3 regions of the Acidovorax sp. DW039 genome follow, and region 1 is predicted to be linked to each of the others. Evidence: predicted binding sites of a transcription regulator. Region 1 holds the regulator's gene; each other region holds the start of a gene.

The links. Region 1 encodes FliA, which starts transcription of late flagellar genes. Its sites were predicted from a motif close to CTAAAGTTTNNNNNNNNNNNGCCGNTA; they were not measured.
Region 2: AACH87_RS09555 (flagellinolysin) is a predicted target of FliA. The motif match lies at 1,756-1,782, and genes of this name have one in related genera.
Region 3: AACH87_RS14795 (FlxA-like family protein) is a predicted target of FliA. The motif match lies at 1,846-1,872, and genes of this name have one in related genera.

Annotation. Positions count from the first base shown of each region.
Region 1 covers NZ_AP029019.1:4,199,373-4,203,707, forward strand. Annotated here, with positions in the region: gene flhF (flagellar biosynthesis protein FlhF) at 1-1,388, shown strand, start outside; gene AACH87_RS18810 (hypothetical protein) at 1,381-2,181, shown strand; gene AACH87_RS18815 (RNA polymerase sigma factor FliA) at 2,186-2,902, shown strand; gene AACH87_RS18820 (hypothetical protein) at 3,044-3,421, opposite strand; gene flgM (flagellar biosynthesis anti-sigma factor FlgM) at 3,461-3,778, opposite strand; gene flgA (flagellar basal body P-ring formation chaperone FlgA) at 3,870-4,335, opposite strand, start outside.
Region 2 covers NZ_AP029019.1:2,142,919-2,147,253, reverse strand. Annotated here, with positions in the region: gene AACH87_RS09555 (flagellinolysin) at 1-1,583, opposite strand, end outside; gene AACH87_RS09550 (MFS transporter) at 1,894-3,156, shown strand; gene AACH87_RS09545 (DHHA1 domain-containing protein) at 3,205-4,119, opposite strand; gene AACH87_RS09540 (pseudouridine synthase) at 4,294-4,335, shown strand, end outside.
Region 3 covers NZ_AP029019.1:3,302,074-3,306,408, reverse strand. Annotated here, with positions in the region: gene AACH87_RS14800 (dipeptide ABC transporter ATP-binding protein) at 1-1,398, shown strand, start outside; gene AACH87_RS14795 (FlxA-like family protein) at 1,469-1,837, opposite strand; gene AACH87_RS14790 (cation diffusion facilitator family transporter) at 1,995-2,936, shown strand; gene AACH87_RS14785 (alpha/beta hydrolase) at 3,090-3,992, shown strand; gene AACH87_RS14780 (PhnD/SsuA/transferrin family substrate-binding protein) at 4,121-4,335, opposite strand, start outside.

The sequences.
Region 1 (4,335 bases):
GCTCTGGAAGCGGCAGCCTGGGCTCGGGCAACCTGTCGCAACAGGGTCATCGCGACTTCCAGGAGTCGCGCCACGGCAAGGAAGACCTGCTGGGCAGCAAGAGCAGCCGTGCTCCCGTGCGCTCCACGCAGATGGCTGCAGCGCCCGTAAGCCGCCATAACCCGGTAGAGGAAGATACCGAGCAGCTGGCCATGAGCACGCTGTCGTTCCAAGACTACGTGCGCGAACGCATGCTGCGCCGCCGCCACGAAGCCATGAACGGCCCGGCGGAGCCCCCCACTTTTGCAGAACGCAGCCGTGACCAGGACCGCGACTTTCCCCGTCAACGCCCTGCACCCGCCGTGGTGCGGCACAACCCGCTGCGCTCCATCCCCATGGACCTGCCGCCCGAACCACCCCGCCGCAAGCCGGAGGCAGCAGCCACGGTGACCGTGGCACAGCAGCAAACCCTGATGAACGAGCTGCAGGCCATGAAGGAGATGATTGAAGACCGCTTCAACACCATGGCGTGGCTGGGGCAAGCCAAGCAGAACCCCATTCAGTCCAACCTGATGCTGAAGATGATTCGCGCAGGCTACTCGCCAGCACTGGCGCGTGCCGTGCTGGAGCGCATGCCCGAAGACATGTCTGCTGCAGACGCCGTGCGCTGGCTGATGGAGGTGCTGGAACGCAACCTCAAGACTGACGAGCATGAAGCTCCTTTGTACGAGCAAGGCGGCATCTTTGCACTGGTTGGCGCCACCGGTGTGGGCAAGACCACCACCACAGCCAAGCTGGCAGCGCTGTGCGCCCGCATCCACGGCCCTGGCAGTGTGGGCCTGATTACACTGGACACCTACCGCATTGGCGCGCACGAGCAACTGCGCACCTACGGCCGCATGCTGGGCATCGTGGCGCACCTGGCCCATGACCGCGCTGCCCTGCAGGACCTGCTGGGCCTGCTCAGTGGCAAGAAGATGGTGCTCATCGACACCACGGGCGTTGCACCTCGGGACCCTCGCAAGCGCAGCATGCTGGACGTGCTGGATCTGCCCCGCGTCAACCGCCTGCTGGTGCTCAATGCCGGTTGCCATGGCGACACGCTGGACGATGTGCTCACATCCTTCAAGACCGCAGGCTCACAACAGGCCATTCTTTCCAAGGTGGATGAGGCCGTGAAACTGGGCCCATCGCTCGATGCGCTGATCCGCCACCAGATGGTGCTGCGCGGCATCACGAACGGCCAGCGCGTGCCAGAAGACTGGGAACAGGCAGAAGCCCACAAGCTCATTGCTGCCTCGATGCGCGCACCTGTGAAGTCGGCGTTTGACCCCAAGTCGTCCGACCTGAACTACTACTTCTCGAACGCGCCCGAGGCCCTGACCGAGAAAGGACTTGTGGATGCTTGACACCGGTCTTCACCAGGCTGCGGGCCTGAACAGCTTCACCCCCGAGGCACAGTTGCGTGTGCTGGCCGTGGCCAGCCAGGAACGTGCTTCCAGCGGGCTGGAGATGCTCTGGCAAATCTGCGCCAATCTGCAACGCCTGGGCTATCCCACCGTGGTGCTGGATGGCACTGCGCGCGAATCCGACGAAGCCCCTGGCCTGCACCATCTGCTGCAGGCGCCATGGAGCGATGGGTTGGGCTTTGGAGCCAGTGCCTCACTGACTTCGCTGGCCGTCATCCCTGCTGCGCGCGGGTTGCTTCAACTGCAGCGTCAGGCCTATGCGCGGGGCGAGCCACCGCTGCCGGGTCTGCTGCCCTACTTTCGCGCCTACGGGCTCGTGGTGCTGCACGCCCCTGCCAGTCTGCTCGGTCCTTTGTTGACCCACACCCGCACGGTGCCGCTGGCAGTGATGGAAAGCGGCTCGGCCGGCGTGCTGGCCTGCTACAAAAGTCTCAAGCAGATCGTCACGCATTCGGGCCTGCCCTGCACGGTGGCGTCAGTCCTGCAGACGGATACCGCTGGCGAGCGCAAACGTACCCAAGGCGCGTTGCGCACCCTGCAGGACTGCGCCGAGCGTCACCTGGGCGGCCTGGTACGCACCACCACGATATCGGCCCATAATCCCCATGATGTGCAACGTCTGGCCTTGCAACTGCTGGAAAACGCAGGCACCATCAGCGCAACGCTGGGGACCCTGCCCACCAGCACCGCGGGTTTGACAGAAACGTCTGCGCATTTTGCACGGAGCCACTGATCTGATGTACACCGCCAAAGGCCAGCTCGATCGTGATGCCATGATCCGCCAGCACGTACCGCTGGTCAGGAGGATTGCGCACCACATGATTGCCAAGCTGCCGCCCAATGTGGAGCTTGACGACCTGATCCAGGTCGGCATGATGGGCTTGGCAGAGGCACTTTCGCGTTACGAGACCGCTCAGGGTGTGCAGTTTGAGACCTTTGCCACCCAGCGCATCCGCGGTGCCATGCTGGATGAGTTGCGCGAGGGTGACTGGATGTCGCGCAGTTCGCGCAAGAGCCAGAAAGACATCGAACACGCAGTGCACCGGCTGGAGCAGCGTCTGGGCCGCAGCCCGCTCGAGTCAGAAATTGCAGCCGAGATGGAACTGAGCCTGGCGGATTACCAAAGCCTGCTGAGCAAGGTGCGCGGCACGCAACTGGTGTACCTGGAGGACATGACCAACGGCGGGGACGATGAAGACGGTTTTCTGGACCGACACGTTGCCGACGCCGCAGCGGACCCCGTTGAGCTGCTGCGCGACCAGCGTCTTCGCAGCTCCCTGGTCAATGCCATCAAGAGCCTGCCCGAACGCGAACAGCACATCATGGGCATGTATTACGAGCACGACATGAATCTCAAGGAAATCGCTGCCGTGCTGGGGGTCACCGAGTCACGGGTGTGTCAGCTGCACAGCCAGTCCATCGCCCGCCTGCGCGCGAAGATGCGCAGCCACTGATCCGACTCTTGATCATCGTACCCTGCACCGGCCCATCAGCAGCAGCGATAAAAACCGGCTCTAGCGCTTGATCCACAAGCGCAGGCAGCTATCTATTTGATAGCAAATCCAATTTTCAACGAAATCTGGGGTGCGGATGTGTCAGCCGGCTGACCGGTAGATGCGTGCAACATTGCCCGCAACACCAGAGCCCGCTTGCGGGTTGCCGTAGGTGGCAGACCCGGCAGAAGATGCTTGAGGAACCACAGCGGCCACCTGACGGTCTGTCAGCGCAGCAACCCGGGCAAGGCCCTCGCGCTGCAGGGCCAACTGGTTTCCAATGGTGGTCAAGCGTTCCTGCAATTTGGAAGGCAGGGCCGAAGCTTGCGGCGCCTGTTCGAGTGCCCATGTGAAACGGGCCGCTGCATCACGCAGTTCGGTGCTGGCAGTCTCCAGTGCCGCAGCATCCATGGTCAGCAGGGCGGCTGACACCTTCTCAATCTTGGTTTCAACGAAAACGAGGGCTTCTTCTAACGACATGGTGGGGTTGCGCCAGATTCAGCCTGGGAAGAGGTCTCGTCAGCGCGAGCGGGTGAAGAGTTCCTGAGCGTTGGAGAGCAATTTGTCCGCAATGGCCTCAGCATCTACTGAAAACGTGCCGTTGCTGATGGCTGCACGAACTTCGCTCACACGCTTGGCGTCAAAGTCACTGCTGCTGCGGCCAGGCTGCTCCAGGGCTCGGGCTGAGCTGGATACGGTGACAGGCACACCGGCGGCCGACGCAGAGGCTGCGCCTTTTGCCACCCCTTCAGCAGCAGGGGCTGGACTTTTGGCCTGCTTGGCAAGCGTCGTCTGCGCCAGTGCGCCCGGGAGTTCCGGTGATTGACCTATTTTCATCGCTCTCTCCACCACCCCTGTGATGTGGGGCTCAGTAGCAATGTCTTCGACCTGTTTTTAGCGGACTTTAGCCTTTTGTGCAGATAAATCTTCAAAGACGGATGGCTACTGTTCCATCTTCCTCCACAATGCCCGTAATCACACGACCATTATCCATACGGACTCGCACAGTCTGCCCGGCAGACCCAGCAGTGAGGGCCTCACCGGCGGAAGTCACCGCATAACCTGGCCCCTGCGCCATCACCCTCACCTGAGCCCCCGCCTTGAACAAACTGGGGGCCTTGATCATGGTCTGGCGCAAAGCCTGGCCTGCCATCAGTTGGCGTGATGCTGTCTGCCCCACCCACGCATCCGCGTTGGCGACCACCGCTGCGGTGTCAGCAGCCCAGTCGACCTCCGCCTGCGTCGCGTCGTTGGCAGTCAGGACAGCCCCTGGTGCGACATTGGCCGTCAGCACCCAGGCCGGCCCCCACGCTTTGATGGTAACAGGTAGAAACACATTCCAGGGCGATGGGCCTTCCACACACCGCAATCCCAGGCGGGTACGTCCCCACAGC
Region 2 (4,335 bases), 2.1 Mb from region 1:
GCATCCACAATGCGCGCCCGACTGGCAGAGAGGTTTTCGCTGCTGTTTTGCAAGGTAGACATGGTGCTTTCGAGCCGCGAAGCCTGGGCGCCAATCACCGCGCGCTGGCCGTTGATGTAGTCCAGCGCACGGTCTACCGCCACAATGGCCTGGGCGGGAGAGACGGTCAAGTCCAGCGTGCTGCGCAGACCCAGGGCGCTGAGGTTGACGGCACCCACTCGCGTCTCCAGCGTCTGGTTGGCGTTGGCCCCGATCTGGAACACCTTGCTGGTGGTGGAGCCGCCCGACTTGGCGATGGATTCGAACGACTCGGCAAATCCGTCCAGCACGTCGGTGCCTGAGCGGCTGCCGCTATTGGGCACTGCGCCGGTGGCGGTTTTCACGTCGCCCCCGTCCACGTCCAGACCGCCGATGGCACCGGTGTCCTCGTTGTTGAGGTTAAAGGAGCCGATGAACGCAGCACCTGCCGCTGCAAACTGGGTCTTGAAATCAGCGGCACTGGCAAACTGACCGCTGGACGCATTGGCAAGGGCCTGGTCCAGCGTGGCAGCCGGGTTGTTCTGCATGTAGGTCAGAACATCCTTCACGCCCTCGCCGCCCGCCCCCTTGATGCGGCTGTGCATATAGCGCACGGCCGAATAGCTGGCCGAATAAAACGCGCTGGTGTTCGATGGACCATTGATCGCCGCAGTCACCGCCGCCGCGCTGGAGCTGGCCACATCAGCTTTCACCCGCTCATCAGCCCCCTGTATGAACTCGGCCGTGCCCTCGGCAAACCACAGGTGGTTGCTGGTGATGTCCTGCCAGTTGGTGGCACGGGCCATCACGGCGTGCACCATCTCGTGGGCAATGATGCGGTCGTTGTAGTAAGGGGCCGAGCCTCCGTCAGGGAGGTTGGGGGGCACAAAGTCGGCCATGTCCACCTGCAACACCAGATTGGTGCCGCGCCCCTGGGCATCAAACCCCGTAGCCTGCACATAGGCGGCCACGCCACCAGCGTTGTCGGTAAACCCGGTGTACCGGATATCCAGCTTTGCGCCATCGGCCTTGATGCCGTAGTAGCGCGAGATCAATTGCTCGCTGCTCTCCAGCCAGCTGCCCACGCTGGTCATGCCGTCGAACACAGCCAACTGGTCGGTGTCGCCCACGGCGCTGGCACGGCTGGGGTCAAACACGGCCATGCCGTTGAATTCTGTCGCCAGGGAAGATCGGTCGATTTCAGCCGCCAGTTGCGCTACCTCAGCCTGCATGGCCTTGCGGTCTGAAGCGTTGTACGTGCCGTTGGCGGCTTGCACTGCCAGTTCACGAATGCGCTGCAGATTGTTGTTCACGCCCGCCATCGCACCCTCGGCGGTTTGCAGCAGCGAGAGGGCATCGTTGGCGTTGCGCGTGGCTTGGTTCAGCCCACGTATCTGGCTGGTGAACCGCTCTGAAATCGCCAGCCCGGCCGCATCATCCCTGGCGCTGTTGATGCGCAACCCGGACGACAGACGCTGGATGGACGAGGCCAGATCCCCCTGGGTGCGACCAAGGCTGCGCTGCGCAGTCAGCGACATCAGGTTGGTGTTGACACTCAGCCCCATGGCAATGCTCTCGGCAAGTCTCCAGACAATCACGCGCCACCCGAAGGTCGCGCGCTCCCCTGGGCCTGTTCAACGCGGCATTGAACAGGCCCAGCCCCTTGGTGCACCGTGCTTCCCCTGCCCCTGTTCCCGGAGCTTCTGCAAAAAGGAAGTGCTCGCTGCTTTTCTGGGTTATCGGCGGCACTGCTGAAAACTTATGCAAAAAATGCAGACAGCCCCGATGGCTTGCTTCACAAGCCGCTCAGCAGACTGCGTCACAAAGCGTTAGCATGCGAATCAATCTCATGTGCGGCTTGCGCCGCCCCGCAAAGTGACGTCCTCCACCACCACGCCCCAGGCGGCCACAACGGCCAGCATCTACCGCCACCCCGGCTTTCTCTCTTTCATCAGCGCACGCCTCATGGCCGTCTTCGCCACCCAGGTGCAGGCCGTGGTAGTGGCCTGGCAGGTGTACGACCTGACGCGCAATCCCCTGGCTTTGGCGTACGTGGGCTTGGCCCAGTTTCTGCCCATGCTCTGCCTGCTGCTGCCTGCGGGCGACCTGATTGACCGCTTCCCCCGCAAAACCATTCTGTCGCTGAGCTGGGCCGTGGGCGCCCTGTGCAGCGCGGGGCTGTGGTGGCTTTCCGGGCATGGGGCCAGCGGCGTGGCCGGGGTGTATGTGGTGCTGGTGGCCTTTGGCAGCTCGCGCGCGTTTTCGGGGCCTGCGCTGCAAAGTCTGCTCCCCCAGGTGGTGCCGCGTGAGCAGCTCGCACAAGCCATTGCGGCCAACAGCATGCTCATGCGCTCGGCCAGCATTGGCGGTCCGCTGCTGGGCGGCGTGCTGTATGCGCTGGGCGGCGGCGAGCTGACTTACGCCCTGTGTTTTGTGTGCTTTTCTGCAGGCACCCTGCTGCTGATGCGGGTTAACACCGTGCATGCCGGGCCCTCAGGCCCGGCCCTGGGCACCATGTGGGAGCGGTTTGGCGCAGGCATCCGCTTCATCCGCTCGCGCCCCATCATTCTGGGCACCATCTCGCTGGATCTGTTTGCCGTGTTGCTGGGTGGGGTGGTGGCGCTGCTGCCCATCTACGCCAGCGAGGTGTTGCATGTGGGCCCGGCAGGGCTGGGCGCATTGCGCAGTGCCGTGGCGGTGGGCGAAGTAGGCGCAGGGCTGTACCTGAGCATGCGCCCCTTCAACAGCAAAGTGGGCCGCCGGATGTTCATTGCCGTGGCGGTGTTTGGTGTGGCCAACCTGGTGTTTGCAGTGTCCACCTGGTTCTGGCTGTCCATGGTGGCCTTGCTGGTGGCAGGTGCGGCAGACATGGTCAGCGTCTACATCCGCGGTGCACTGGTGCAGTTCTCTACACCGGACCACATGCGCGGCCGGGTCAATGCCGTGAACATGCTGTTCATCGGCTCGTCCAACGAACTGGGCGAGTTCCGCGCGGGCACCAGCGCAGCCTGGCTGGGCGTGGTGCCCGCCGCGGTGCTGGGCGGCCTGTGCACCCTGGGCGTGGTGGGCGGCTGGACGCTGGGCTTCAAGCAACTGCGCACCGTAGACCGTTTTGAAGAGGCAGCTGACGCCCATTGACGGGCGACGCACTGCCCCAGCCCCCCAAAGCCCTGTGAAGAGCTGACCTCAGGCGTTGAGCACGCCGCCCAGCAACTCGGGCAGGCGGGACACGGGCATGCGAAAGCCGCAGGCCTGGGCATGGCCGCCGCCGCCCATGCTTTCTGCCAGCGCAATGCAGTCAAAGTTGCGCTGTGACCGCAGGCCAGCCTTCACACCCTTGTCGCTGGCGCTCCACATCAGCGCAAAGGTGCCCGTCTTGGCCGAGAGGATGTCGCCCACCAGGCTGTGGAACATGCCCGGCGCATTCACCATCAGCCCCGCAATGCCGTTGAACACCAGGGGCTGTGCGCCCTCGGCAATGTCGTTGGCCATCTTGCGGAACTTCTCGTCCATGGCACGCCCGCGCTCGGTGAAGGCGTCGAGCTGGTCGGCACCAAAACGGGCAATCTCGGCCCAGCGGGCAAAGTCCTGCCCTTCCATGTCCAGCGCAGACAGGAATGCCGCGCTCTGCGGAAACTCCCACTTCCAGATATCGCGGTCTTCCACATACTGCAGCAGCGCGGGCACGGGCTCGTTCGGGTGGAAAAACTCCCACGCCAGGCGGGCCCCGGACTTGTTCATGTCAAAGTGCACCACCCCGCAGCGGCAGGCAAACCCCGTGAGCTTTTCGGCCGCGCTCTTGTGGTGGTCGAGCATCACCAGCTTGGCGGCGCGCTCGTCCATGGCCGTCAGGATGTCTGCTGAAAAGGAAAAATCCAGGATGTAGACCGCACGCCCGTCCAGGGCCGGCAGATCGTCCACGGACTGAACATCGCCATGGTCCAGGCCCACGTACTCGGCACGGTCGCCGTAATACAGCCACGCAGCCAGTGCTGCACCAAACCCATCAGGGCAGCGGCGGCCGTGGTACAGCACCAGGGGAGAAGGATCGTCTTGGCTGGGCGCTACCAGCAATTGCAGGGGAAGAATCGTCTTGGTCATTGGCCCAATTGTCGCGCGCCGCTGCGCGTGCTGCCCTCACCCCACCCCGCGCACCGGGTGACGCGTACCGGCGCAGCTCACCCGATGGAAAGCATTGCTACAATTTAAATAGCACCTTGCGCTTATTTAATAAGCGCTACAGGCATTTTTTCTCAATACTTCATTCCACGCCCCATGTCCCAGCCGCTGCACATCCTCTGGCAAGACGAGCACATG
Region 3 (4,335 bases), 900 kb from region 1:
ATTCCCGAGCGGGAGATGCGCGGCGTGCGGGGCGGCGAGATCGCCATGGTGTTCCAAGAGCCCATGACCGCCCTCAACCCTTTGATGACCATCGGGCAGCAGATTGCCGAGATTTTGATGCTCAAAAAGGGCCTGACGGTCGCGGAGTGTACGCAGGCAGCTATTGATTTGATAGCAAAAACCGGCATCCCTGAGCCCGCCCGGCGCGCGGGCAGCTTTCCACACCAGCTTTCGGGTGGCCAGCGCCAGCGCGCCATGATCGCCATGGCCCTGGCCAGTGCGCCAAAGCTGCTGCTGGCCGATGAGCCCACCACGGCGCTGGATGTAACGCTGCGTGGGCAGATTCTGGACCTGCTGAGCGACCTGCAACGCCAGACCGGCATGGCCGTGTTGCTCATCACGCACGACCTGAACCTGGTGCGCCGCTTTGCCGACCGCGTGGCGGTGATGGAGCAGGGGGTGCTGGTGGAGCAGGGCCGCGTGGCCGATGTGTTTGCCAACCCCCAGCATGCCTACACCCAGCGCCTGCTGGCCAGCCAGCCCCGGCGCGATGTGGTCGAAGCCGACCCGCCGGCAGACACCGCTCCCGTGGTGCAGGCGCGCCAGCTGCGCGTGGTGTACCCCACGCCGTTGCCCGGTGTGCGCGGCTGGTTCAAAAAAGGCGAATTTGTGGCCGTGCAGGGGGCAGACCTGCAGCTGCTGCCCGGGCAGACGCTGGGCATCGTGGGCGAATCCGGCTCGGGCAAATCCACGCTGGCGCAGGCGGTGCTGGGCCTGCTGCCTTCCAGCGGCGAGCTGGCGGTCAATGGCCAGGCCTGGCAGCAACCCGCTACGCGCAACACCCCGGCCAACCAGGCCCTGCGCAGACAGGTGCAGGTGGTGTTTCAAGACCCGTTCTCATCGCTGTCGCCCCGCCTCACGGTGGAAGAGATCGTGGGCGAAGGCCTGCTGGTGCATGAGCCTGGTCTGCCCGCTGTCGAGCGCCGCAACCGCGTGGAAGCGGCCTTGGCTGAAGTCGGGCTGACCGAGGCCCAGTTCCCCGGCCTGCTCGCACGTTACCCGCATGAGTTCTCGGGCGGCCAGCGCCAGCGGCTGGCCGTGGCCCGCGCGCTCATCGTGCAGCCCCAGGTACTGGTGCTGGACGAGCCCACCAGCGCGCTCGATGTGACCATTCAGCAGCAGGTGCTGGCCCTGTTGCAGCGCCTGCAGCGTGACAAGGGGCTGAGCTACATCCTCATCACCCACGACGTGGACGTGATCCGCGCCATGGCCCACCATGTGCTGGTGATGAAAGACGGCGCGGTGCTGGAGCGGGGCTCGGTGGACGCCGTGCTGCAGCAGCCCCAGCACCCGTACACCCAAAAGCTGGTGGCTGCCGCTGCGGCGACTGCGGAGTGATGTGCCCACCCGCAAGGACGGGTGATCCAGAGCGGCCGAAGGCAGGCCAGGCGGGCAGAGAGGAGGGCGCTCAGGCGAATGTGTCCAGCCTGCTGCCCAAGGTGGTTTTGTCGCGTTCCTGGGCTCGCTGACCGCCATTCTGTTTGGCTTGCGCTTGGGCAGCCTGCTGTGCCTTGGTGGCTTCAGCCTGCTTTTGCTTTTCGATCTGCTCTTGCTGGTTTTGCCGCTGAATGGCGGCAATCTGGGCCTGCACCATCTGAATTTGCGACTGCAACGCCTGAACCTTCTGCTTTTTGGCCTTGGCATCCATCTCGGATGACGCAGTTTCCTTCAGCTCATTGGTCAAGGTGCGCAACTGCTTTTGCAGCTTGGCAATTTCGCTGGATGACGAGGCGCTGCTGGAAGCACTGCTGGCGGAGGTGGCACTGGAGACTTGCATACCGGTGTTATCGGCAAATTGTTGCCAAACTGAAACTACCTCAATCTTTCCTTAAGCCTTTAGGGGTAGGCTTTGGGTGAGCGTGCCCCCGCTGGACGAAAAGCGGCAGGTTGAGGCGGCTCCGTGACTTCATTCCAGCACCCCACAGATCCGCACCATGAATTTCAACGAACTGGACGACAGCGAAGACACCCAGCACACGCCTCAGGAGCGCGCCGCTGCTGCATCGCGCAGCACCTGGGTCAGCGTGGTGGTCAATCTGGTGCTCAGCACAGTGCAGATTGTGGTGGGTGTGTTGTCCAAGTCGCAGGGCCTGATTGCAGACGGTATTCATTCGTTGTCGGACCTGGTGGCCGATTTTGTGGTGCTGGTCGCCAACCACCACTCTCAAAAGGATGCGGACGAAGATCACCCGTATGGACATCAGCGGTTTGAGACGGCCGCATCGCTGGTGCTGGGGGGGCTGCTGCTTGCTGTGGGCGCGGGCATGGTGTGGTCTGCCGTGATGAAGCTGGAGAACCCCGACACCGTGCCCCAGGTGCATGCCGTGGCCCTGTGGGTGGCTGCCGGCGCGCTGGTGGGCAAAGAGCTGCTGTTTCGCTACATGCTGGCCGTGGCCAAGCGGGTCAAGTCGAGCATGCTGGTGGCCAATGCATGGCATGCGCGCTCGGATGCGGCCTCGTCTCTGGTGGTGGGCATTGGCATTGCGGGCAACCTGGCCGGGTACCCCATTCTTGATCCGATAGCTGCGCTGATCGTGGGCTTCATGGTCGGCAAGATGGGCTGGGAGTTTGGCTGGGATGCCCTGCACGACCTGATGGACCGCGCCGTGGACGATGAAGAAGTCAAGGCCATCCGCCAGACCCTGCTCGACACCCCTGGTGTGGCCGGGGTGCACGACGTGCGCACCCGCAAGATGGGTGACATGGTGGTGGTCGATGCGCATCTGGAGGTGGATGCCACCATCACCGTTGAAGCAGGGCACGACATTGCGGTGCTGGCCCGCCAGCGTGTGATGCAGCGCCACCGGGTGCTCAACCTCATGACGCATGTGGACCCCTGGCGCAAGCCGGATCTGGACCATGGTGCCCAAGGCTGACCAGCGTGCCGGGGCTGTGGGACCTTATGAGAGACCCATGGTCGCCAGGTAGTCTCCTGTGGTTCGTCGTCCTCACCGATGTGTCGCTACCGTGTCGCTCCCTGGGGGCGTTGGCTCGTACCATGGTGCTCTCACTGCTTGAACCCATCGCCCATGCCCAACGCCCTGTTTCCCGGCTTTGCCCCGCACCGCATCCCTACGCCTGATGGCCATTACATCCATGCCCTGGTGGGCGGTGACGGCCCGCCGCTGCTGCTGTTGCACGGCCACCCCCAAACCAGCGCCATCTGGCACAAGGTGGCTCCCACCCTGGCGCAGCACTTCACGCTGGTGCTGGCCGATCTGCGTGGCTACGGAGACTCTGCCAAACCCGCTGGTGACGCGGAGCACAGCAACTACAGCAAGCGCACCATGGCCGCCGATATGCATGCCGTGATGCAGCACCTGGGCCACGCCCGCTTTGCTGTGCTGGCGCATGACCGGGGTGCCCGTGTGGCGCATCGGTTGGCGGCAGACCACCCCCAGGCCGTGCAGCGCCTGGTGCTGCTGGACATTGCCCCCACGCTGGCCATGTACGAGCAGACCAGCAACGCCTTTGCCCGCGCGTATTGGCACTGGTTCTTTTTGATTCAACCCGCACCCTTGCCCGAGCGCCTGATCGAGACCGACCCGGCAGCCTACCTGCGCGATGTGATGGGCCGCCGCAGTGCGGGCCTGGCACCCTTTGATGCCCGGGCGCTGGCCGAGTACACGCGTTGCCTGTCCCTGCCCGGCGCGGCCCACGGCATGTGCGAGGACTACCGTGCGGCTGCTGGCATCGACCTGGAACACGACCGTGCCGACCGCGATGCCGGTCGCCAGCTTGGCATGCCTTTGTTGGTGCTGTGGGGCGAGCAAGGTGTGGTGCACCAATGCTTCCAACCCCTGGTGGAATGGCAGCGCGTGGCCAGCAACGTGCAGGGCCGGGCCTTGCCCTGCGGCCACTACATTGCAGAAGAGGCCCCTGACACCTTGCTGGCTGCCGCCTTGCCCTTCTTGCTGGAGGGGCGCACTTGATCTTGATGCGTCTGCCGCCCTTTGTGGTGGTGGCGGCCCTACCGGGCGCACCAGCATCGGCCTGATGCGCCTGGAAAGCGGGGACTAGTGGATCAGGCCCCCTGCGTTCCCCCTTGCGCTGCTGCCTTTTACTTGGCTGCTGCAGGCTTGGCCTCGGCCTGGGCTGCCTGGGTCTTTTTGTAGACCTCCATCACCGTCGCAAAGTCACGCTCGAAGTTGATGGGCAGCATGGTGTCGTTGCCCGGCAGCAGTTGCTTGAGCTTGGGCGAGAAGCTGTAAGCGTAAGAGCACTTCTGCACGCGGGTCTGCACGTCGGGCGGTGTGGATTTGCCAAGCGTCCACG